One region of the Agaribacillus sp. DX54 genome, then DNA from elsewhere that is predicted to be linked to it. Evidence: riboswitches for the same ligand, from Rfam matches in the RefSeq annotation. Region 1 holds a riboswitch; the other holds the start of a gene.

Region 1 (11,813 bases):
AAGGCCAAATTTTTTCTTCTGTATTTTTCTTACAAACTGTTTACGTAGCTTGTTAGTTTTGATTTATTATTGGCTGCTTTGTTTTTATGAATGATATTTCTCTTGGCCAACTTATCCAGCATACTGGAAACTTTTTTCAATAGTTCTACTGCCTCTGCTTTATCGGTAGTTTCCCTCAGTTTTTTGATATAGGTCCTGGTTGTTTTATGTTGATATCTGTTCCTTAGCCTTTTGGCATTGTTAGACCGTATCCTTTTTAACGCAGATTTATGATTCGCCATTTTATACCCTTCATTTTCTTTAAGAATGCAAATTTAATACTAATTCTATAAATTACAAAAACGCAAGATAATTTTTAAGTTTTGTTTTCTCCTGCAATAATTCCTGTTTATATTACTATAGAATTCCCCCCTTTTTTTAAAATGCCACCAGACCATGAACAGATCATGTATTTTTTTATTATCGTTGCTGCTATGCCATTTTAATGGTAACAATCCTGAATATTCAAACCGTATTGCAACAGAAAAACCTTTGTGGGGCTTTTATGCCCATAAGCTGATTAACCGTCTGGCGGTATTTTGTTTACCCCCAGAAATGATAGTTTTCTATAAACCTAACATCCGCTTTTTGGAAGACCACGCCGTAGATCCTGATAAAAGAAGATATGCCATAAAGGGAGAAGCGCCAAAACATTATATTGACCTGGACCATTTTCCGGCGGAAAGTTTGGATCAATCAGCTTTTTACTGGAAGGATGCTGTTGAAAAATTTTCAATCGATACCCTGATGAGCCGTGGAGTCGTGCCATGGCATATAGTGAAGGTAAAGCATCAGCTTACCAAGGCCTTTGAGAAAAAAGATTTCCATAAGATTTTAAAACTTTCAGCCGATCTTGGACATTATATAGGAGATGCCAACGTTCCACTGCATACTACGAGCAATTATAACGGACAATTAACCGGTCAATATGGCATTCACGGTTTCTGGGAATCCAGAATTCCTGAACTCTCTGCCGATAGTTACGATTTGTTTGTAGGCAAGGCTTCTTATTTATCCAACCCTCAAAGAATTGCCTGGCAGGCCATAAAAAATGCGCACAAAGCCGTTGACTCGGTTTTGTTGTTTGAAAAATTATTGAGCGAATCCTTTGCTGAAGACAAAAAATACAGCTTTGAAGAACGGAACGGACAAACTGTCAAGGTATATTCCAAACCTTTTAGTCAAGCTTACGAAAAAAAGCTTAATGGACAGGTTGAACGCCAGTTGAAGGCTTCAATCAAGATGGTGGCGGACTTTTGGTATACTGCCTGGGTTGACGCAGGCCAACCGGTACTGGTGGGCCTGAACAGTGAGAATAATATGAGCTTGCTGGAAAAACTACTAGAGGAAGAGAGTCTTTTATGGCAACAGAAAAAATTTCCTGCAAGACCTCACAAGAATTGAAGATGGAGGTCAATGTAGCCTTCCCACCCAGACTTACCCTGGTGTTGGCTAAAAGCTTAAATTACATGTTGCAACATTTAATGAGCGCCTCCGTTAATTCAATCATGGCAATAACTATCTATCCAAAAAAAGAACAGGCCAGCGGCCAGTTTGCAGCAGGAGCCATCAAAGAAAACAAGCCAATCGGTTTTCCGCACGAGGGAGGCGAGTTAAAGCCCTTTTCTTCCTTGTTTTACTGGGCCCATGCCTGGTCCGATCAAGGTGGGTTAATCGGGGAACATCCACATCAGGGTTTTGAAATCATGTCTTTTGTATTAAAAGGTGAAATTGAACACTATGACTCGCAGTTACAAAGTTGGAAAAGGCTCCGGGCTGGTGACATGCAGATTATCAGGTCAGGAAAGGGCATATCCCATGCCGAGAGATTTTTGCCCGGTGCGCACATCTTCCAGATTTGGGTCGACCCGGACTTGAGAAAAACCCTGAACAATCCCGCTACCTACAGCGATTACAGGGCAGACAGCTTTCCGGAGTCAAAAGAATCCGGTTGTGTAGTCAGAACTTTAAAAGGGCCTGGTTCACCTTTAACGATGAATGCCAATATTGAAAGTATCAGAGCGCTCCGGTTTTCCGAGGGACACCACAGAATAGAAATAAACAACAAAAACATGCTGGGAATATATGTGACCGAAGGATTCCTCTCGTTAAATGAAGAGGCCGTGGGGCAGGATGATTTTGTATTGATCAAGGAAGAAAAAGAGATTTCTATAAGCAATGAATCGGTTGCCGGACTGTTTATTATAGAAGTTCCTGATAATCCGGGGTATGAAACCTATGCCAATATGCAGGGTATTTCAGCTAAAATCTGATTTTGTTTAAATAAACTGAACTTAAGTAATTTGAATTCCGTTTGGAAACATAACAATTACCTTTTATATTTGGAACTTCAAGTCAATTATAAGGTAATTGATTTATAAAGAAGCGCGGAGAGACAGGCTCTGTGAAGCGCTAGCAACCATATCAGCAATTTATTAAATTGATAGAAGGTGCTAATTCCTGATCCCGAAAGACGGGAGAATATAAATTAATGAAACAATGAAAAATAACACAAATCTTTTAACAGCCGAAAAAGCCTCACTTTTGAGCCCCTCTATTATTCATAATGAGAATGATACTCTAGTGTTTGGGTGTTGTTGTTGCTAATCAATACATTTTATCTTTCATGAAGGATAATCTGGCCTGAGACAAACTTGTCTCAGCGCAATCAAATTACATCAAATCAATAATTTTCAGAAGAAACAGGCGAAGGAGTTAAATCCTGAACCGCTAAAACAAAGAGAAAAATGGCATTAATGATTACCGACGAATGTATCAACTGTGGAGCTTGTGAGCCGGAATGCCCAAATACAGCCATTTACGAAGGAGGAATAAATTGGAAATGGGGGGAAGGCAATGGATTAACAGAAGTTACCGATGCCCATGGAAATGTAATTGATGCACAAGAAGATCAGGAACCGATTTCGGAAGACTTTTATTTTATTGTCAGCGGCAAATGCACCGAGTGTGTGGGATTTCATGAGGAACCACAATGTGCCGCGGTATGTCCGGTTGATTGCTGTGTTGAAGATCCGGAACATGTAGAAAGTGAAGAAATGCTATTGACTAAAAAAGAAGGTTTACATTTAGTTTAAAAGGATAGATTGCGACAGCGCACTAAATATGAGTGAATTTAAACACATAGAAACGAAGGCCATCAGGACACAAAATGGCAAGGCATCATACAGGGAGCATTGTGCGCCGATTTACATGACTTCAAGCTTTACTTTCGAAGATGCTGAGCAGGCCAGAGCACTGTTTGCAGATGAAATCGAAGGTAACATTTATACAAGGTTTTCAAACCCCAATAATTCAGAATTTGTAGAAAAGCTTTGCTTGTTGGAGGAAACCGAAGATGGTATCGCGACTGCCTCAGGCATGGCAGCTATGTTTTCCAGTATGGCTGCGCTGCTTAATTCCGGAGATCATGTGCTGGCTTCCCGTTCGGTGTTTGGATCCACACATCAGATCTTTACCCAAATTTTTCCGAAATGGGGCATTGAACACACCTACGCAAATATCAACGACCCGTCAGATTGGGAGGGAAAGATCAGAAAAAATACAAAAATGATTTTCGCTGAAACACCTTCCAACCCGGGTTTGGATCTGATAGATATGGAGTGGCTGGGAGGACTTGCGGAAAAGCATGGACTTGTCTTGAACATTGACAATTGTTTCGCCACGCCCATACTGCAACAACCGTCAAAATATGGAGCGCAAATTGTGACTCACTCTGCCACCAAGTTTATGGATGGTCAAGGCAGAACCATTGGCGGGGCAATTCTTGGAAAACGTGATTTGATTGACAAAATAAGGTTTTTTACACGGCATACCGGACCTGCCCTGTCACCTTTTAATGGTTGGATACTGTCGAAAAGTCTGGAAACCCTGCCCTTGCGCATGGAAAGACACTGTGAAAATGCCATGAAAATTGCTGAATACCTTGAAGGACACGAGGAACTTGAGTCGGTTAAGTATCCATTCCTAAAGTCACACCCGCAGTACGATTTAGCCAAAAAACAGATGAGATATGGCGGGGGGCTAATCACATTTGTGGTTAATGGTGGTTTGGAAAGGGGCCAAAGGTTCTTGAATAGTCTGAAAATGTTGTCGTTTACAGCCAATCTCGGCGACGCCAGAACCATCGCCACACATCCGGCCTCAACGACACATTCAAAACTTTCGGAAGAAGACCGGAAAGTTGTGGGTATATCTCCGGGCCTGATCCGTATTTCTGTGGGTTTGGAAAATGTCAATGATATATTGGAAGACATCGTAAACGCATTAAATGCATCTAAATAGAACTATGAGAATAAAAATATACTATATCGCTCCCCTTTGCCTGGTTAACCTGTGTATGATGGCTTGTTTTTGTTGTTGTCGAAACTGTATCAGCAGGGAGCATCTGTAATTTTATGCAAGTTTAGTATAAGTTTTAGAGCCTTCCTGCTGACACAGGAAGGCTTTTTTTGTGAGTTGTAATCAAAGTATTAAACAATCTATAAAAATGACACCAGAATTAAATAACAAAATTTCAACCGAAGCGAAAGAAGATATTCGCGAGTTGGCAGAGAAAATCAGTCGTTTTCGTGATGGCAAGATAGACGAAGAGAAGTTTAAAGCGTACCGGCTTACAAGGGGCGTGTATGGACAAAGACAATTGGGTGTGCAGATGTTTCGCACCAAAATACCTTACGGCCGGCTTACCGCCGATCAATTGACACGGATAGCCGATATCTCGGAGAAATATACGAATGGTAACCTCCATACTACCACCAGGCAAAATATTCAATTGCATTATGTAAAGTTGGACGACAGTCCTGCCATTTGGACAGAATTAGAAGAGGTCGGGGTAACAGCCCGTGAAGCATGTGGTAATACTGTACGTAATGTAACCGGCTCTGCACTGGCAGGAATCGATCCCAATGAACCTTTTGATATAACCCCCTATGCTGAATCGGTTTTCAGATATTTTCTTAGAAATCCAATATGTCAGGATATGGGAAGAAAGGTAAAGATTGCTTTCTCTTCCAGTGACAAAGACTCGGCGTTCACCTATTTTCATGATTTTGGGTTTATTCCAGTTGTGAAAATTGAGGATGGCAAGGAAATCAGAGGCTTTAAAACTGTGGTAGGTGGCGGCCTGGGTGCACAGTCTTTTGTGGCCAGGACTGCCTACGAGTTTTTACCTGAAAACCAGATTATCCCTTTCACCGAGGCAGCGCTCAGGGTTTTTGACCGTTATGGGGAACGTGAAAAAAGGTTCAAAGCAAGACTGAAATTCTTAATAGATGAAAAAAGAGGATTGGGATTGGAAAAATTCCTTGAATTAGTGGAAAAAGAACGTAAGGCCATCCCCCACCAATCAATTGAAATTGACAGGACGCTGGTACCTGAGTTGGTGCTACCGGAAAAACAGGATTATTCTGATGTGACTATTGAGGAGGAAGAAAAATATCGGGATTGGCTAAAATCAAATGTATTTGAGCAAAAACACAAAGGCTTTCATGGTATCCGGATCAAGTTAACAAACGGCAACATCGATGCGGAAAGAGCCAGAAAATTATCAGATATCGTCAGAAAACATGCCGCCGATGACCTGAGGATCACAGTTAATCAGGGCCTGTTATTGAAATATATACCAACCAGCGCATTACCTCAGGTATTTAATGAATTAAACGCCCTGGGCCTGGCGGAATTCGGTTTTGGCACCATTGCTGACATCACAGCCTGCCCCGGAACAGATACCTGTAACCTTGGTGTAAGTAACAGCACCGGCGTTGCAGAAGCCCTGGAAAAAATCATCAGGGAAGAATACAAGGATTTAATCTTTGATGCAGACATTCATATTAAAATCAGCGGATGCATGAATTCATGCGGACAACACATGGCAGCGAACATCGGTTTTCATGGAAGTTCAATTAAAAACGGACAACTGGTTGTACCGGCTTTGGTGGTATTACTTGGGGGTGGGGTCGACCCTGAAGGAAATGGGTTTGTCGCCGACAAAGTGGCCAAGCTACCATCAAAAAAGGCACCACAGGCGTTGAGAATTATTCTGGATGATTATAAGGAAAATGCGCTTCCGGGAGAGTACTTCAACAGTTACTATAAAAGATATGGTAAAATATATTTTTATGATCTGATAAAACACCTCATTGATCCGACTCAGCTAACGGAATCGGATTATATCGACTGGGGGGGAACTGATAATTTTGTGCCAGCAGTTGGTGTGGGTGAATGTGCCGGTGTCAGCTATGACGTTGTCGGAACGATCATCGAGGATGCCACTGAAAAACTGGCGAATGGTGAAAAAGATCTGGCTGCCGATGAGTATGACAGGACGATTTATAATGCTTACAATACGTTTGTAATCGGTGCAAAAGCATTACTGTTAAGTGAAGATATCAGATGTAATACACATATTGGTATTATCAGGGATTTTGACAAACATTTTGTTGAAGCCGGCAAATTAACGCTTAACGAAAACTTCGAAACCCTGGTCTTGCAAATCAATCAAAATACACCAAATGCAGATTTTGCAAAGCGATATCTGAAGCTGGCCCATGAATTTTTGCAGCAGGTTAAAACATACCGTGCCAATCAAATTGCCGGTGATGTTACACAGAAAGAAAAGCTGGTAGTAGATAATTTTTATAAAGCATAATCATGAACGGCAAATTAACATTGGTAGGTGCCGGTCCGGGAGACCCGGACCTGATTAGCATAAAAGGCATGAAGGCCATCAAAAAGGCTGATGTCATTTTATATGATGCACTGGCACATCCGGACTTACTGGAGTATGCCCGGCCCGGCACCGAAAAAATTTATGTAGGAAAAAGGGCCGGATACCACTCCTACAAGCAGGAAGAAATAAATCAACTGATTGTGGATCGTGCCCTGAGAGGAAATCATGTGGTAAGGCTAAAAGGTGGAGACCCTTTTGTATTTGCCCACGGAAAAGAAGAACTGGAATATGCAGAGACATTTTCTATTGAAACAGAGGCTATTCTTGGCATATCCAGTGTTAACCTTCCCGGCTTATATGGCATACCATTAACCAGAAGAGGAATCAACGAGAGTTTCTGGGTAATAACGGCCACAACCAAAGACGGAACACTTTCCAAAGATGTTTTTCAGGCTGCCCGGTCAACCGCCACGGTAGTACTGCTCATGGGCCTGAAGAAGCTGGACCAAATTACCGCCATCTATAAAAAGTCAGGAAGGGGTAATCTTCCGGCGGCATTGATCTCAAAAGGATCACTGGAGGACGGGAACATTATTTTTGGCACCGCAGCCACGCTTTTGTCAAAACAACAGGAACACCGGCTGCCAGGTCCTGCGATGATTGTAATCGGGGAAGCGGTAGGCACTCATGAATATTTCTATGAAAAAATAAAAAACGTGGAGCGATTCAATAACCATCCAAAATTTTAACGCTATGGAAAGGCTGTTTGACAACAACCATTATACATCGCTAACACCCCGGGAAAGGCTGGAAAAACTATTCTGTGAACATGATGAAGCCAAAATTCTTGTGACCTCTTCATTCGGAAGCACATCGGTTGTGTTATTGCACATGTTAAGCCAGGTGAAGCCGGGGCATCCTATTCACTTCGTTAACACTGGTTTTCTTTTTCAGGAAACCCTTGATTACAAAAAACAATTGATTGAAAAACTAGGGCTTAAGGTCATCAATGTCAAAGCCAGGGAAAACCGTCACAGATTCACCAGGGAAAACCAAAGCTGGCGGTTCAATCACGATTTATGTTGTTTTATCAACAAAGTGGAGCCGGTTAACGAACTGAGGGCCTCCTATGATGTTTGGATTTCAGGGCTACTCGCGTTCCAAAATGCGAACCGGAGCAAAACCCGCATCTTTGAACCTAAAAAGGATATCGTTAAATTCCATCCTATCATAGACATGACCGCCGCAGAGGTGAGTTTATATATGACGATTTACGAACTCCCCAGCCACCCTCTTGTGGCCGAGGGATACGAATCCATCGGATGTACCCATTGCACCAGGAAAGGAAAAGGAAGAGAAGGCCGGTGGTTTGACAAAACAAAAACCGAATGCGGCCTCCACGCATAAATGGAGTGTGGGTGTGAGTGTCAGTGTGGGTGTGAGTGTCAGTGTGGGTGTGAGTGATCGCCCCATAGGGGCAAAACATTGGTAGCGCAAGGTTTTAATCAACGGCAATCGCTTTTGAAGCCTTTAAACGAATTGCGTTTTCACAAAAAAATCCCAGACCACAATCCCGATGCTGACAGAAATGTTTAAAGAATGTTTGGTGCCAAACTGGGGAATTTCAAGACATATATCAGAAAGAGCTACGGCAGCATCATCCACACCAAAGGCTTCATTGCCAAATATAAAGGCATATTTTTTATTCTTTTCAGGTTGAAAATCCTGGAGCATCAGCCCATCTTGCACCTGCTCTATTGACACAATAATGTAATCCAGGGATTTAAGACGATTTATCAGGGTCATTGTGCTCTCCACGTGCTCCCAGTCAACAGATTCCGTGGCGCCAAGGGCGGTTTTGTGGATTTCACGATGAGGGGGACTGGCCGTAATACCACATAGAAAAATCTTTTCAACACAAAAAGCGTCCGAAGTACGAAATGCAGCACCTACGTTGTTCATACTTCTCACATTGTCAAGCACGACAACTAACGGAATTTTTTTCTTATTTTTGAATTCCTCGACAGAAATTCTGTTGAGTTCTTCGTTACTGAGTTTTCTCATGTCAATGATATGGGCAAGGGGCAAAGATAATTTATAAAAGCTGAACCAATAAATTTATAAATAAACCTGAATTAAATCTTTAATACAGTCAATGGCAAACACCAAAACCAAAGCGGAAAAGGAAACCCCTCTGATGAAACAATACAATGCGATTAAAGCACGGCATCCCGGTGCCTTATTGCTTTTCAGGGTAGGGGATTTTTATGAGACATTTGGCGAAGACGCGGTTAAGGCCAGTAAAGTATTGGAAATAGTCCTGACTAAAAGGGCGAATGGCGCCGCCTCTCACGTGGAGTTGGCAGGTTTTCCACACCACGCCCTGGATACATACCTGCCCAGGTTGGTAAGGGCTGGTAACCGGGTGGCAATCTGCGATCAGTTAGAGGACCCAAAAGCAGCTAAAGGTATTGTAAAAAGAGGGGTAACGGAACTGGTTACACCTGGTCTTTCATTGAACGACAATGTGCTGGAAAAAAACCAAAATAACTACCTCGCATCGATTTTTTTCAACAAGGAGGTATATGGCATTGCTTTTCTTGACCTTTCTACGGGCGAATTTCTGACCAGCAGGGGTACCGATAAATATATCGATAACCTATTACAAAGTTTCAAACCCATGGAGGTTATCTTCAGCAAAACGGACCGCCAGGCGTTTAACACACACTTTCAGGACAAATTTAATACTTACTGTCTCGATGAGTGGGTGTATAGTTATGATTACGCTTATGAAAAACTTACCAGCCATTTCTCTACCTCCTCGTTAAAAGGATTTGGGGTAGAAGGTGTAACGGAGGGAATAATTGCAGCCGGGGCCATACTGCACTACCTCAATGAAACCGAGCACAAAGAAGTTAAACACATCTCTTCCATTTCCAGGATCGAAGAAGAAAACTACGTGTGGCTCGATAAGTTTACCATCAGAAATCTGGAGCTGGTCTATCCTCAGCAGGAAGGTGGCATCCCCCTAATCGACATCCTGGACCAAACCCAGACACCCATGGGCTCCAGGTTGCTTAAAAAGTGGATGGTATTGCCTTTAAAAGAAAAAGTAGCCATTGAAGAAAGACATCAGGTGGTGGCAGCACTGGTAAAAGACCAGGATTTACAGCACGAGATCTCACAACTTTTCAAAAATATTGGCGACCTGGAAAGACTGGTGTCCAAAGTGGCGACGAGAAGAATCAACCCACGGGAAATGACCCAGTTAAAAAAGGCACTGGCGCATATTACCCCTGTAAAAAACCTGTTGACCAAATCCGGGGTTGCACCGCTGCTAAAGCTGGCCGACCAATTAAATCCTTGCGAATTTTTATTGCAAAAGATCGATACCGAACTAAAGGAAGACCCACCGATCCAGGCCAATCAGGGCAACCTTATCAAAGATGGTATCAACCGGGAACTGGATGAGCTTCGAAAAATTGCTTTTTCGGGCAAAGACTATCTGGTACAAATTCAGCAGAGGGAGAGTGAGGCTACCGGGATACCATCCTTAAAAATCGCATACAATAAGGTCTTTGGTTACTATCTCGAGGTCACCAATGCACATAAAGACAAAGTACCTGAAAACTGGATCAGAAAACAGACCCTCGTTAACGCCGAAAGGTATATCACCGAAGAATTAAAAGAATATGAAGAAAAGATTTTAAACGCCGAAGAAAAACTGGGGGTCATAGAGCAAAGGATTTATCATGAACTGGTCATACATGCCACCGATTTTATCAGCCAGATTCAGCAGAATGCTAAGATTATTGGAAAAACAGACTGTTTGGCTTCTTTCGCCCATATCGCTATAAAATATAAGTACTGTCAGCCCGAAATCAACGAGTCCGGAATATTGGATATTAAGGAGGGCAGGCACCCGGTTATTGAAAGGCAGTTGCCCGTGGGGGAGTCTTATGTTCCCAACGATATATTACTGGATCATGACACCCAACAAATCATGATTATCACAGGGCCTAATATGGCGGGCAAATCTGCGCTTCTGCGGCAAACAGCACTGATTGTACTGATGGCTCAGATGGGTTCCTTTGTGCCAGCTAAAAAAGCAGTCCTTGGTATCGTAGACAAGGTATTCACACGCGTCGGGGCGTCTGACAATCTTTCGAAAGGTGAGTCAACTTTTATGGTGGAAATGACTGAGACGGCCAGCATTCTCAATAATTTAAGCGAAAACAGTTTGGTATTGATGGATGAAATCGGCCGGGGTACCAGCACCTATGATGGCGTCTCTATTGCCTGGTCGATTGTCGAATATCTCCATAATCATCAAAAATTTAAAGTGAAGACTTTGTTCGCCACCCATTATCATGAATTGAATCAACTGACCAACGATCTGGACAGGGTCAAAAATTTTAATGTTTCTGTAAAAGAGGTAGGTGACAAAGTTATTTTTATGAGAAAGTTAAAAAAAGGTGGCAGCGAGCACAGTTTCGGCATTCATGTCGCCCAAATGGCCGGGATGCCCAACCCTGTGGTCATCAGGGCCAGCGAAATAATGCACCACCTGGAAAAAGATAAAATTCACACGCGGCATAAAAAGCAGTTTGAAGAATTACCAAAGAACAATTTTCAGCTAAGTTTATTTGAGGCCGATCCCAAATTTAAGGAGGTTCAAAAACTGGTTAACCTGCTGGATATCAATACAATCTCACCAGTAGAAGCACTACTGAAATTAAATGAAATAAAAAACATCCTCGGCAATTCCTGACCAGGCGTTAAAGCAATTCTTTAATGACATAAAACCAGAGACTCGGGCCTGAAATAGTATTTTTTCGTCTGTCCGTTTCTCGTGGCTATACACTCAACCAGGCCTCTTCCATAGACTGAGCTTATCTTCATTTTCTTGCTGCCAATAATCAGTTTTACTAAATCACCTTTTTTTAAATTTTCCATCTTCATGATTTTTTTACACAAGATTAAAAAACGTGCCAAAAGTTTAGCCTGAGAGAATTATTTTCGCTTTTTCTTAATGGCGACTCAGGTAAAAAGTAACCCCTGGTAGAATTTATGCAAAAACAAATTA
Region 2 (11,813 bases), on a different contig from region 1:
GTTGTTACCAAAAGATGCAAGGGCTATTTCAGCCCTGATATCAAAAAGATCACAGACCGCTGTAATCCGAATGTTGAGATCTTCCTGCTCCTGGAAAGATTTTAAGCGGGTATTCCTGGGGTTTTTGGCCACCGCTTCACGGGCATTTTCCAACCATTCATTGGTGGCAAAGCCGGCTGCCCGGCACAACTGCTCCCCGCGTATTCCGAAACCGATAATACCGATTTTGATCGGATCCCCACTCATAGAGCCTACGGGAGGCGGAGGAGAAGCGTTTATATTCAGGGTTTTCAGAATGCTTTCCCTTTCTTTCTTAGCTGATTGGCTAACACCGGCGGCACCCACAAGAGCACCCCCTACAATCGGCAACCCTGCTAATCCTTTAATAACTGTTCTCCGGCTCCATCCACTCGACGTTTTTTTTTCGTTTCCGTCCATGATCTAATTTTTTAATGATTTAAATTGATGGTTTCTTCTTGAAGCTTTGGCTAAAGAATAACTCCAGACCAAAATATTGCTCTGTAGGAAATTTGATAAGCACCGCCAACGCGAATATCTCAATCAGGTTTTTATTGACAAACAGGTAACTGCCCTCTGCGGGTCCCGGAATCTCCAAACCGGGTAAGGGCGGATAAGCCAGGTAATACATGATCAGGAGAGCTATGCCTATATAGCTAGCCCAACGACTCCATAGCCCCAGAACTAATCCCAATCCTACCACGATCAACGCGGCAATATTCATAAAATCGACAAAACCAATCATCGAGTCTTCTCCAAGGAATCTAAAAATGTGCCTGAAAGGGCCTACCGATCCGATCAAATATCCCTTGGCTGTCCATGAAGGGTTGAAAAGTTTGATCAGGCCTTCATAAAGAAAATGCCAGCCAATTAATAGTCTAAGGATGACCAGAGCGCTTAATTGGCCTTTTGAATAATTATCTTTCATAGGTGAAAATTTGATGTATAAAACGTTTCCGGAATCCCAAATTAAGGAATGTTCCTTTCTAACAACATGACCGAAGTCACTTTTGTTACAGTGGTAACCCGATTTGAACTTATAACGGGCAGAAGCTCAGCTTTAATACCTGCTTGTTAATAAAGACGCTATGATGGTTTTGAAGAAGCTCGGGACCGGAAGTAAATAACGACGATAGTCATAGTATGACTCAAAGTCATACTATGACTACTAAAAGCGAATTCTAAAGAAGCATTGTTCTTAATTCTTTTTATTAAACTTCAGCAAGTTTTTAATCTTGTCTTCTGCCTTTTTCTTGGTTTGATCCGCCATCTTTTTCAGACTGTCCTGTTTGGCTTTTGCCTGTTCCGCCAGGGCTTTTTTAACACTATCCTCCCTTGCTTTTAACTGTGCCTTGGTATCCACCACCGAAGATGAATCTACCAGCTTTGAAACAGCGGGATCCTTGATGACCTTACCCTTGTTATCAGTGATCTGTTGTAAAAGCTTCTCCTTGGCGGTTTCGGTAACCTGCTCCTTCAAATTATCCTTTGAGAAAGCATTGCCCAAAACAAATTTGGGATCGGTGAAATTCTGAGTCAAAGTTATTGGCAGCTTGATGTTTTGCGAGGTATTGCCTCCTCCGGTAACAGAACTCACCAAAGCATTGAATTTGGCACCATATGAACCAGCAGGAATATCCATTTCCAACTCATAATCCAGGCTGCCGTCAAGCCCTGTGCTGCCGGATACTAAAGTATTAAAATTCCCCAACTTTATGTTAAACGGTTTTACATTTAACTTCCCATCTTTTATTTCAGTTTTTAGAAGCAAATCCTTAATGGCGACAACATTGTTAACTTTATCCAGGTTGGTAAGGCCGGCTATGCCGTTGGTAATATTGTTTTTTTCCAGGACAGCCTCAACAATATTCACCAATCCGGATCCTGTAATCGTACCCAACTTAGGCATCATATCTTGTCCCAATTCTCCGTTTAAAGCAAAGTTTGTTGAAAAGTTTCCATTCACAAACTGAGCAATCGGGGCAAAGGCCTTAACTGTGTTAAAGGTCATGTAAGATTGCTGAATAGATACGTTTGCGACATCCAGGTCAAAATCAAAAGCAGGCCGGTCTGTATCACGTGTGTCATAGGTTCCGTTTACGGCAAATGCGCCCCCCAGCGTATTAAAATTCACCTTGTCCAATATGACCATCCCTTCCCTGATCAAGACATTACCTTTTACGTTTTTCAGTTTCATATTATCATAGTCGACCTCTTTTATATTAGCGGACAATTGAAAGTCGATGTTTTTGGGGATCGCTACAACCTCGGTTTCGTAGGTGGCAGTGTCTTCACTAACTTCACCTTCGGTAACCATCCATTCGTTAATGTCAAATTTATTGGAATTAAAAGTCATTTTCCCTTTAATCAGCGCTCCTTCTTTGAATAAATAATTCAAGTAATTACTGATATTTCCGGTCAACTGCAAATCGCTTTTTCCCAACTTTCCTTTAAAACTACTTAGCTTGATTTTTTCAGCATCAAACTCCGTTTTGGCCTGATCTATTTTTATGCCTTGTGGAAAATCAACTTCACTCACAAAAGAAAAATCCCTGACATCCACGGTTCCGGAGGTGGCTATTTTATCATATCTTCCGGCTTCCAAATCTGACATTTTTCCTTTGCTGGCAATGTTTGCTGCAATCAGCCCGCTTAACTGCATGCTATCCAAAGGAAAGATCCTGGTAAGCTTTTCGAGATTGAGATTACCATTGATATGAGCATCCCATTGATAGTTTTCAAGATCCTTCAAGGTAAGGTCTCCGGTAAACTCTTCACCGTCAAGCAACATGCCAAGCTGCTTTACCTGTATCAATGTTCCGGCCATGCTTCCGCCTTCATTTTTTACTGTTGAAACAAAACTGACTTTTTCCAGGGGTATGGGATAGTCGGCATATTTGAAGTAACCTTCTTTGAGTGACATGTCTGCTGTAATAGAAGGAAACTTTCCCTGAAGGGAGTCATAGACGCCATCAGCTACTAAATCAAGATTGTAGATACCTTTCATATCCAATCCTTCCACAGGAAAAGTGGCATTCAATGCTGCCAGGTCCAGTTTGGCATGTATATCTGCTTGGATGGCAGATCTGGAAAGGCCCTCGATTTTAGCAACAGCCGTCACCGGGTTACCACCAAAATCCATGTCAAATTTCTTGATGTCTATCAATGTATGATCTATGTTGCCGTCTTTGTTATCCAGCACCAGGTCAACATTAATGTCTTTTACTGCTTTTGGAAGGTCAGGATACCGGAACATGGCTTCATCTACTTTCAGATTCAGATGAAAAGCCGGCATTTGCCGCTCACTATAAACACCCTTTACTTTGCCGGAAAAAGCCAGGTTCCCTTGGGTCTTGATGTCCTCAAAACCTTCCTTGAACACACCGGGCACCAGTGAGAGCAGGCTTTTAAATTTGTTGTCAGATGAGGAAAAGCCGATATCCATTTCATAGCCTTCATCAGGCATTGAAAAACTTCCATCAAAGTTTACCGCAAAATCATTTACTTTAAGTGTATTATCCTTAAAAGTAAACTTCATGGCCGGCAGATCCATGTTTAAAATCATGTCAAGGTCAAGTTTTTTGTTTGATAAATATTCAACCCCGTCAAACATAATATCGACCTTTTCGATAGTGGTCCTGGTATCCATATCCAGTACATCCAAAGTAAAATCCCCGCTTCCGATATGATTTAATCCTTCCAGGTTCATTACATAAGGAATCGACTGGTCATCATATCTTAATTTACCTTCTATGATTTCCCAATGGTCAATACTGATAGCCATGGTGGTGGAGGTAACAGCAGTATCTTGTTCCACAGTCTCACTTTTAACAGCAATGTCATAGTTAGCTTTACCGTTTTCCAACACCTTAATAAAAATGTTGGGGCGGGTTAAGGTTATACCGCTGATCCTGATGTTATCTCCAAATAACAAATGGTAGAGGTTTACCTCCAACTCAAATTTTTCTACAGCCAGCAATACATCTTCAGCAAACTCATCACGCCCAATAATGCCTAATTCTTCCATAGAAACGGTTATACTGGGAAAATTACTGAGCAGGGAAAGGCCCAGCTTTTCGGGATCAAAGTACACATCGGCATTGACCGATCTGGCAATTTCGGCATCGATAGCTGCTTTTATATCATCTTTGAAAATTATTGGTATGGCTACTGCCGCCCCCATAAAGAGCACGAAAACAGACGCAATGATTATGATAATCTTTTTCATGGTTGCTTTGATTTTTTACCTAGCTGTTTATGATCTATCAAACTATAACGATAATTCAAAGATCATTGATATGCACTAATTGTAAAATTAAATCTTAACCGATTTGGTACTAGTCCAATACCATCAAAAAAGGCCCGATCCTTACGATGAGCCTTTTTAAGCTTATATTATCATTATCCTTATTGTTCGGTCCGGTAAGTGTTCTTTCAGACCATGGCTTTAACAATATCTTTTTTCTCATTTATACCGCTCAACTTATTCAGCAAATACCGTAGATCCAGGGTAATGAAAGTGGTGTTAAAATTTTCAGATGATCTGAATTTCAACAAATCTTTTAATTTTACAGAGCCATACACAAACCTGTAGGCGGTACCTGGTGATAAATCCTCCAGCAACTTGAAATCCAGCGCTATCATTACCATATCTGATGTACATTTCAGGTAAATGTTAAAAGCAAAATCCGTGTCAGGCAAGCTGCCTGCCGGATCGTTGTTATAATAGTTGTATCGGTAACCATTGGTAATGGCTAACAGGTCTGAAAACATGGCCCAGCCTGTCGGATGACTGCCAGCCCCTTTGCCGGTCAGGAGCTGATCGCCCATAAATTCCGATTGCAATATTACTCCGTTGTATTCATTGTCAATTTTGTACAAGGGATGATGACCATCTACAAAGGCAGGAATTACCATAGCCAAATACCTGTTGCGCTTCGTTTTTTGCAAAATGGCCACCTGCTTGATCTTGTAACCTTTTTTTTGGGCAAATGCGATTTCATGTTCCGATATGTGCCGGATACCGAACTGAAAAATCTCTTTGGTCTTTAACGGCATATGGAACCCATGGCGGGCGATGATGCATAGCTTATTGGAGGCGTCGAATCCGCCAACGTCCAGGGTAGGATCTGTCTCTGCGAAACCAAGCTCCTGGGCTTCCCTCAATGCGGTGGTATAAGAGCAGTCTTCATCAATAATTTTGCTGAGGATGTAATTAGAAGACCCATTTAAAATGCCTGAAATTCCATCTATTGAACTCCTTCGATAATAATCCTGCAGGGTTCTGAGAACAGGAATGCTGCCACAGACCGAGGCTTCATAGATCAAAACCCCGCTGGATTTGCTTTCCAGTTCTATGAGGTCGGCAAGGTTATCGGCCAGCATTTTCTTGGAAGCTGAAACAACCTTTTTCCCATGTTTTAACGCCAGTTTGACAATCTCTAAAGCCTCATCATCATCGCTGATGGCTTCGGCTATGATTTCGATTTCATTGTCATTAAAAATTTCGTGCTTGTCATAAGTAAATACAGAGCCTGGCAGGTTTCGGGTTTTGTTTGGGTCTTTGACACAGATTTTAGAGATTTCGAAAGGAAGATCGTTTTGTTGCTGTATGATATCGTACAATCCCTGGCCTACACAACCAAAGCCAAATAAGGCTATCTTCTTTTTTTTCATTATACAATTTCCGGGTTTAACTTGTTTTCTTTATAAAAATTGGCTACTGCACTGGTCAGTTGCCTGGCTTCTATCAAAAAGCCGTCGTGACCATAACTGGAGTCGATGATCTCAAAAGTAGCATCAACTACGTGGTCGGCTAAAAATTTTTGTTCATTAACAGGAAAAAGCTGGTCGGTGGCAATAGAAATAAATAATGACCTGGCTTTGATGCCTTGCAATACCTTAAAAATTCCACCTCTTCCCCTTCCGACGTTATGTGAATCCATCGCCTTGGATAAGGTCCAGTAAGAAAAGGCATTAAACCTTTTAGCCAGCTTATTGCCTTGATAAACCTGGTAAGAGGAAGCCTTAAAATTATCTTTTACATCATCATCGTCCTCTTCCTGGGTAGCCAGATAAGTGGCATAGTGACGGTATGACAACAAGGCAATCGACCTGGCTACTTTCATTCCGTTCATACCCGCTTTTTCTGTGCTGAGCTTCCAGGTCAAATCCATGGCAATGGCCTGACGCTGTGATTCGTTAAACGCTATTCCCCAAGGCGAGTGTTTTGCATTCGATGCAATAACTACCATGTTGTTGAAAACATCCGGATTTTTAATAACCCATTCCAGCACATGTTGTCCGCCCAGGGAGCCTCCGATAATGGTGTGGACTTTTTCAATGTCAAGGTCTTGTCTTAGCAAATCAAAGGCGTTGACAATATCCCGGTTGGTTAAATCCGGAAAATCATGATAAAAGGGTAAGCCGGTTTTAGGATTGGTTGAAAGCGAGCCTGTAGAGCCGTAACACCCCCCAAGCATGTTTGCACATATCACGAAGCACTTTTCAGGATCGTATAGCTTTCCCTTACCAAACAATCCCGGCCACCATTCCGTGAAATCGGAATTGGCGGTCAATGCATGGCAGACCCAGATAATGTTATCCCGGCGTTGGTTTAAGGTGCCGTAAGTTGTGTAGGCTAAATTGAAACCGGGAAGACTACTTCCCGATTCCAATTTAAAACTTTCTTTATATTCAAATAAATGATGCTTTAACATATTTTTAGTTCTTAAGCGGTGGCCAGATCCGATGAAAAGACCTTTTTAAACGCTTGTTCAAAATCACCTTTGATATCGTCAATGTGTTCAATTCCTACAGACACCCGTAACTGGGCAGGTAAAACTCCTGAGGCTAATTGCTCCTCGTCTGATAATTGTTGATGGGTAGTGGAAGCCGGGTGAATGATCAACGTTTTGGAGTCACCCACATTGGCCAGATGACTGATTAGCTGCAGGCTGTTCACCAGTTTTTCGGCATTCTCCTTACCTCCTTTAATTTCGAAGGTCAATACACCTCCGAAACCATTTTTTAAATATTTTTTGGCATTCCCATGGTGCGGACTCGACGCTAAGCCAGGATAGTTGACATTTTCAACAAGATCATGTTGCTCCAGCCACTGTGCCAGTTTTAAGGCATTTTCCACGGTTCTTTCCACTCTTAGTGAAAGGGTTTCCAGTCCCTGCAATAGCAAAAACGAATTAAACGGACTTTGTGCAGGACCAAAATCCCTAAGCCCTTCAACCCTGGCCCTGATGATAAAAGCTATGTTTCCGAAAGGGCCACCTTCACCGAATATTTCCCAGAAGTTCAATCCATGGTATCCTTCCGCAGGTTCTGTAAATACAGGGAACTTGCCGTTCGCCCAGTTAAAGTTACCACCATCGACAATCACGCCGCCAATGCTGGTTCCGTGGCCACCAATCCATTTTGTTGCTGACGCTACCACCACATTGGCGCCATGTTTTAGGGGCTGAAACAAGTACCCTCCCGCACCAAATGTGTTATCCACAATAAGAGGCAGGTCATATTTCCTGGCGAGGGCAGCAATAGCCTCAAAATCAGGGACATTAAAACCCGGATTTCCAATGGTTTCCAGGTACAGGGCCTTGGTTTTATCGTCTATCAGCTTTTCATAACTTGCTACAGATTCATCTTCGGTAAACCTGGCTTCTATGCCTAATCTTTTAAAAGAAACTTTAAACTGATTGTAGGTACCACCATAAAGAAATGAACTGGAAACAAAATTATCGCCGGTTTGCATGATATTATTCAGGGCGATAAATTGAGCTGCCTGCCCCGAGGCCACAGCCAGGGCTGCTACCCCACCTTCAAGCGCGGCGATTCTTTTCTCAAAAACATCCGTGGTGGGATTCATGATCCTGGTATAAATGTTTCCAAACTCTTTCAAGGCAAACAGGTTAGCCCCATGTTCGGCATCTTTAAAAACATAAGAGGTAGTTTGGTGGATAGGTACGGCACGCGAGCGGCTGCTACTGTCATCGAGTTCCTGACCTGCGTGTAATTGAAGGGTTTCGAATTTTAATGTTTGTGACATATCGTTGTACTTTTTACTGTTAAATTTTGATTAAATTGATAAACTGATGAGGGAAGTTTTTTGGTTGGATGCTATCCGGGCCAACGGATAAGCAACTAAGGTATTATATAACAACAACAGCACATGGACAAATGGGCATGCTGATTATTAATATATGATGGATTCAATGTCCTGAAAGCAGCATTAATCTGTGATTTAACCTTAAATCCTGTTAATCGGAAGTACCTGAGTTGATTTTTCATATTGCTAATCAATTTATATTTTCCCAACTGGGATCAGGAATTAGCACCTTGAACAAGTGTTCAGGTTGCTAGCGTTTCATCGAGCCTGTCTCTTAACGCTTCTTTATAAATCAATTAAAATTTAATTGACTTGAGGATACAAACGTAAACACAAATTAGTTTGTTTCCAAATTTTTGAAAGAAACATGATGAAATTGTTTTGGGGGTTGCGGATTACGGGTTGCGAGGTTGGGGTTGCGGGTTTGACGCTAACCTGCAATCCGGGACTCGTAATTCTAAGACTAAGGCCAACAAATAAGTATAATTTGTTTTAACAACTAGAGTTAATTGACAATTGACAATGGAAAATTGACAACTATTTTGGGGGATACACCCTTGGGCCGGGGGTTATGAAATCATCGCATCCTCTTATCATTAAGGGTATGGGATGGTGGAAGCGTCTTGTGGCTGCTGCGCAACATTTTCGACAAAATTCTTGGGGCGAGATGTACCGGAAGTTCAACAAAATCGATAAAATCCTTCATTTTTTTGGTATTATTCTATTATTTTTTAATACTTTTCTGTTAACACTAACAATAGAGATCAGCCTAAATTTGCCAGAAAAAAGTGATGTACTTATGGTTTTCACCTGAAGAATTACTAAAAATCAAGAAACCTTACACAGGTAAAAATCGTTAAATTTCCAACTTTCTATTGTTAAATAATTGTTAATTTTACGTTATCTTTAGTTTTATATTAGTTAACATTCGCTTAACATTAGATATAATCTTTGAAAACACTATTTACCATATTACCCTTTTTACTGTTGTCGATTTATGCCGAATCGATAGGACAAACCGATATGAACAAGGCCGGGGTGCAAGGAAACACAGATGGCATCAACAAGCACCTCCCGCTATTTTTGGGTACGGTAAATGAGACAAATAAAAGTAAAAATAGCGTACTACCGGATCTCAGGACCTATTTGGGTAAACTATGCCAGAAGAGAACACGGATTAAAAGCGACAATAAATTTTTCAATTATTTATTCTATAAAACCCACAGAAAGTATCTCAAACACTACCAACCCCACACCTCCGTCGAGGATATACTGGAACGAGGAGCCTACGATTGTGTCTCTGGGACGGCTTTTTACGCCTTATTATTGGACTATCTCGGCATGGATTACGAAATCAAAGAGTTTGATTTTCATGTATTGATAATTGCCAAATCGGGAGATCGACAATTCCTTATAGAGTCAACAGATCCTACCGGCGGTTTAAACGACAATCCGAAAGAAATAGCAGACAGGATCAGATACTACGTTGACAAAGATAACAGCAACAATAACCTCAGTGTTGGCTCTCATGAGCAATTGTATCAATATGCTGTGACCATTAATCATAAAAATATCAGCCTGACAGAGTTAGCCGGATTGCTTCATTATAATAATGCCGTATATTACTATAACCAAAAAAAGGTCTTCAAAGCAGCCGCTTCCATACAAAAGTCATTCGCACTGTATGATTCAAAAAGAATCCGGGCATTCCGGCAGTTGGCAGCAAGGAGTTTTTTGGGTGACCCCAACCTGACACAGCTTCAAAAAGAAAAGCTTATTGATCTGATAGGTCTCGAGCTGGTCGCATTAAAGTAAAACGCCACCCTTCCTACTTAACTCAGCACCTCCAACTGCTCTCCGACTTCCGTAAAAGCCTGAATCGCTGCATCTAAATGATGCTTTTCATGAATGGCTGATATCTGCACCCTGATTCTGGCCTGTCCTTTGGGAACTACCGGAAAATAGAAGCCTATTACATAAATCCCTTTTTCAAGCAGCTTTTCGGCAAATTGCTGTGACAAAACCGCATCATACAGCATGATAGGAACAATAGGGTGCTCCCCGGGTTTAATATCAAACCCGGCCGCTGTCATTTTACTCCTGAAGTACCTGGTGTTATCTTCCAGTTTATCCCGGAGTTCGGTCGTTTCAGTAAGCATGTCAAAAACCGCCAGAGAAGCACCTACAATGGAAGGGGCCAGGGTATTTGAAAAAAGATAAGGTCTGGAGCGTTGCCTCAGCATTTCAATGATTTCTTTTTTCCCGGAGGTAAAACCACCGGATGCTCCTCCCAGTGCTTTTCCCAGCGTACTGGTAATTATATCTATCCTGTCCATCACACCTCTGTACTCATGCACACCCCTGCCCGTTTTTCCCATAAAACCTGTTGCATGGCATTCGTCGGACATAACCAATGCCTGATACCGGTCAGCAAGGTCGCAAATCTCATCCAGCCTGGCAATGGTACCATCCATAGAAAATACACCATCTGTAACAATGATTTTTTGCTGGCAACCGGCTGCGGCTGCGTTTTTAAGTTGTGTTTCCAGATCATCCATGTCATTATGTTTGAATCTGAAGCGCTGTGCTTTACACAACCGCACCCCATCAATAATTGAAGCATGATTCAGGGTGTCAGATATGATTGCATCATCCGGGCCAAACAACGGCTCAAAAACACCTCCATTGGCATCGAAAGCCGCAGCATATAATATAGTGTCCTCTGTTCCCAAAAAAGCTGATATTTTCTCTTCCAACCGCTTATGGATATCCTGGGTGCCGCAGATAAACCGGACCGACGACATACCAAAACCATGGGTATCGATGGTTTTCTTGGCCGCTTCCAGAACTTTGGGATGGGAAGAAAGTCCCAGGTAGTTGTTGGCACAAAAATTTATCACTTCTTCCCCATGCGAAGTTTTTATATCAGCTCCCTGCGGAGTTGTAATAATTCTTTCATTTTTAAACAGACCGGCTGCTTTTATTTCCGCCAACTCTTTTTCCAAAAATGGCTTTAGTGTATCGTACATGATCTTTTTGACTTTACATTATTTATTAATTCCACAATAATCAAAACTACCTGGGTCATTTGCAATATTATTGATGATAATTCTTATTTTCGCGCACATAAATCCAAATAGATGAAGAAAATTTTGATTATTGGCGCCTGTGGTCAGCTCGGTTATGAGTTGACAGCCACATTGCGCCAGCGCTACGGCCACGAAAATGTCATTGCCTCTGATATTAACGCACCAAAGATGGATCTGGCCGATGATTTTTTTGAACACCTGGATGTTTTAAACAAAAAGAGTTTTGGTGAGATTGTGGATAAACATCGAATTGATGAAATTTACAATTTAGCTGCCATCTTGTCGGCAATCGGGGAAAAAAATCCCAAATTTGCCTGGAAGTTGAATATGGACGGTTTGATCAACAGTCTGGACATTGCCCGGGAAAAAAAAATAAACAAAATCTATTGGCCGAGTTCCATCGCTACATTCGGCCCTGACACGCCCCGCGATCTCACTCCTCAAAACACGATTATGAACCCAAACACGGTCTATGGCATCAGCAAACTGGCCGGTGAAAGATGGTGTGAGTATTATTTTCTAAAATACGGTGTCGATGTGAGAAGTATCCGGTATCCGGGTCTGATCGGTTACAAGGCCATGCCGGGAGG

Evidence for each region. Region 1 has a riboswitch for S-adenosylmethionine ahead of AC04NP_RS19030 (4Fe-4S binding protein). Riboswitches for the same ligand answer to the same signal wherever they lie in the genome.
Region 2: it holds a riboswitch for S-adenosylmethionine, as region 1 does, so the genes downstream of both, AC04NP_RS14515 (O-acetylhomoserine aminocarboxypropyltransferase/cysteine synthase family protein) here and AC04NP_RS19030 (4Fe-4S binding protein) in region 1, are expected to answer to the same signal.

What each region holds. Positions count from the first base shown of each region.
Region 1 is NZ_JBXEQE010000019.1:51,329-63,141, reverse strand. It holds gene rpsT (30S ribosomal protein S20) at 30-281, opposite strand; gene AC04NP_RS19040 (zinc dependent phospholipase C family protein) at 595-1,443, shown strand; gene AC04NP_RS19035 (pirin family protein) at 1,401-2,312, shown strand; SAM riboswitch class I at 2,412-2,529, shown strand; gene AC04NP_RS19030 (4Fe-4S binding protein) at 2,787-3,134, shown strand; gene AC04NP_RS19025 (trans-sulfuration enzyme family protein) at 3,163-4,341, shown strand; gene AC04NP_RS19020 (nitrite reductase) at 4,547-6,706, shown strand; gene cobA (uroporphyrinogen-III C-methyltransferase) at 6,709-7,476, shown strand; gene AC04NP_RS19010 (phosphoadenylyl-sulfate reductase) at 7,481-8,134, shown strand; gene AC04NP_RS19005 (TrmH family RNA methyltransferase) at 8,258-8,791, opposite strand; gene mutS (DNA mismatch repair protein MutS) at 8,883-11,498, shown strand; gene AC04NP_RS18995 (hypothetical protein) at 11,519-11,683, opposite strand.
Region 2 is NZ_JBXEQE010000012.1:78,979-90,791, forward strand. It holds gene AC04NP_RS14490 (Gfo/Idh/MocA family oxidoreductase) at 1-438, opposite strand, end outside; gene AC04NP_RS14495 (DoxX family membrane protein) at 458-946, opposite strand; gene AC04NP_RS14500 (AsmA family protein) at 1,217-4,246, opposite strand; gene AC04NP_RS14505 (homoserine dehydrogenase) at 4,453-5,694, opposite strand; gene AC04NP_RS14510 (homoserine O-acetyltransferase family protein) at 5,694-6,737, opposite strand; gene AC04NP_RS14515 (O-acetylhomoserine aminocarboxypropyltransferase/cysteine synthase family protein) at 6,749-8,074, opposite strand; SAM riboswitch class I at 8,327-8,428, opposite strand; gene AC04NP_RS14520 (hypothetical protein) at 9,086-9,949, shown strand; gene kbl (glycine C-acetyltransferase) at 9,967-11,163, opposite strand; gene AC04NP_RS14530 (NAD-dependent epimerase/dehydratase family protein) at 11,275-11,813, shown strand, end outside.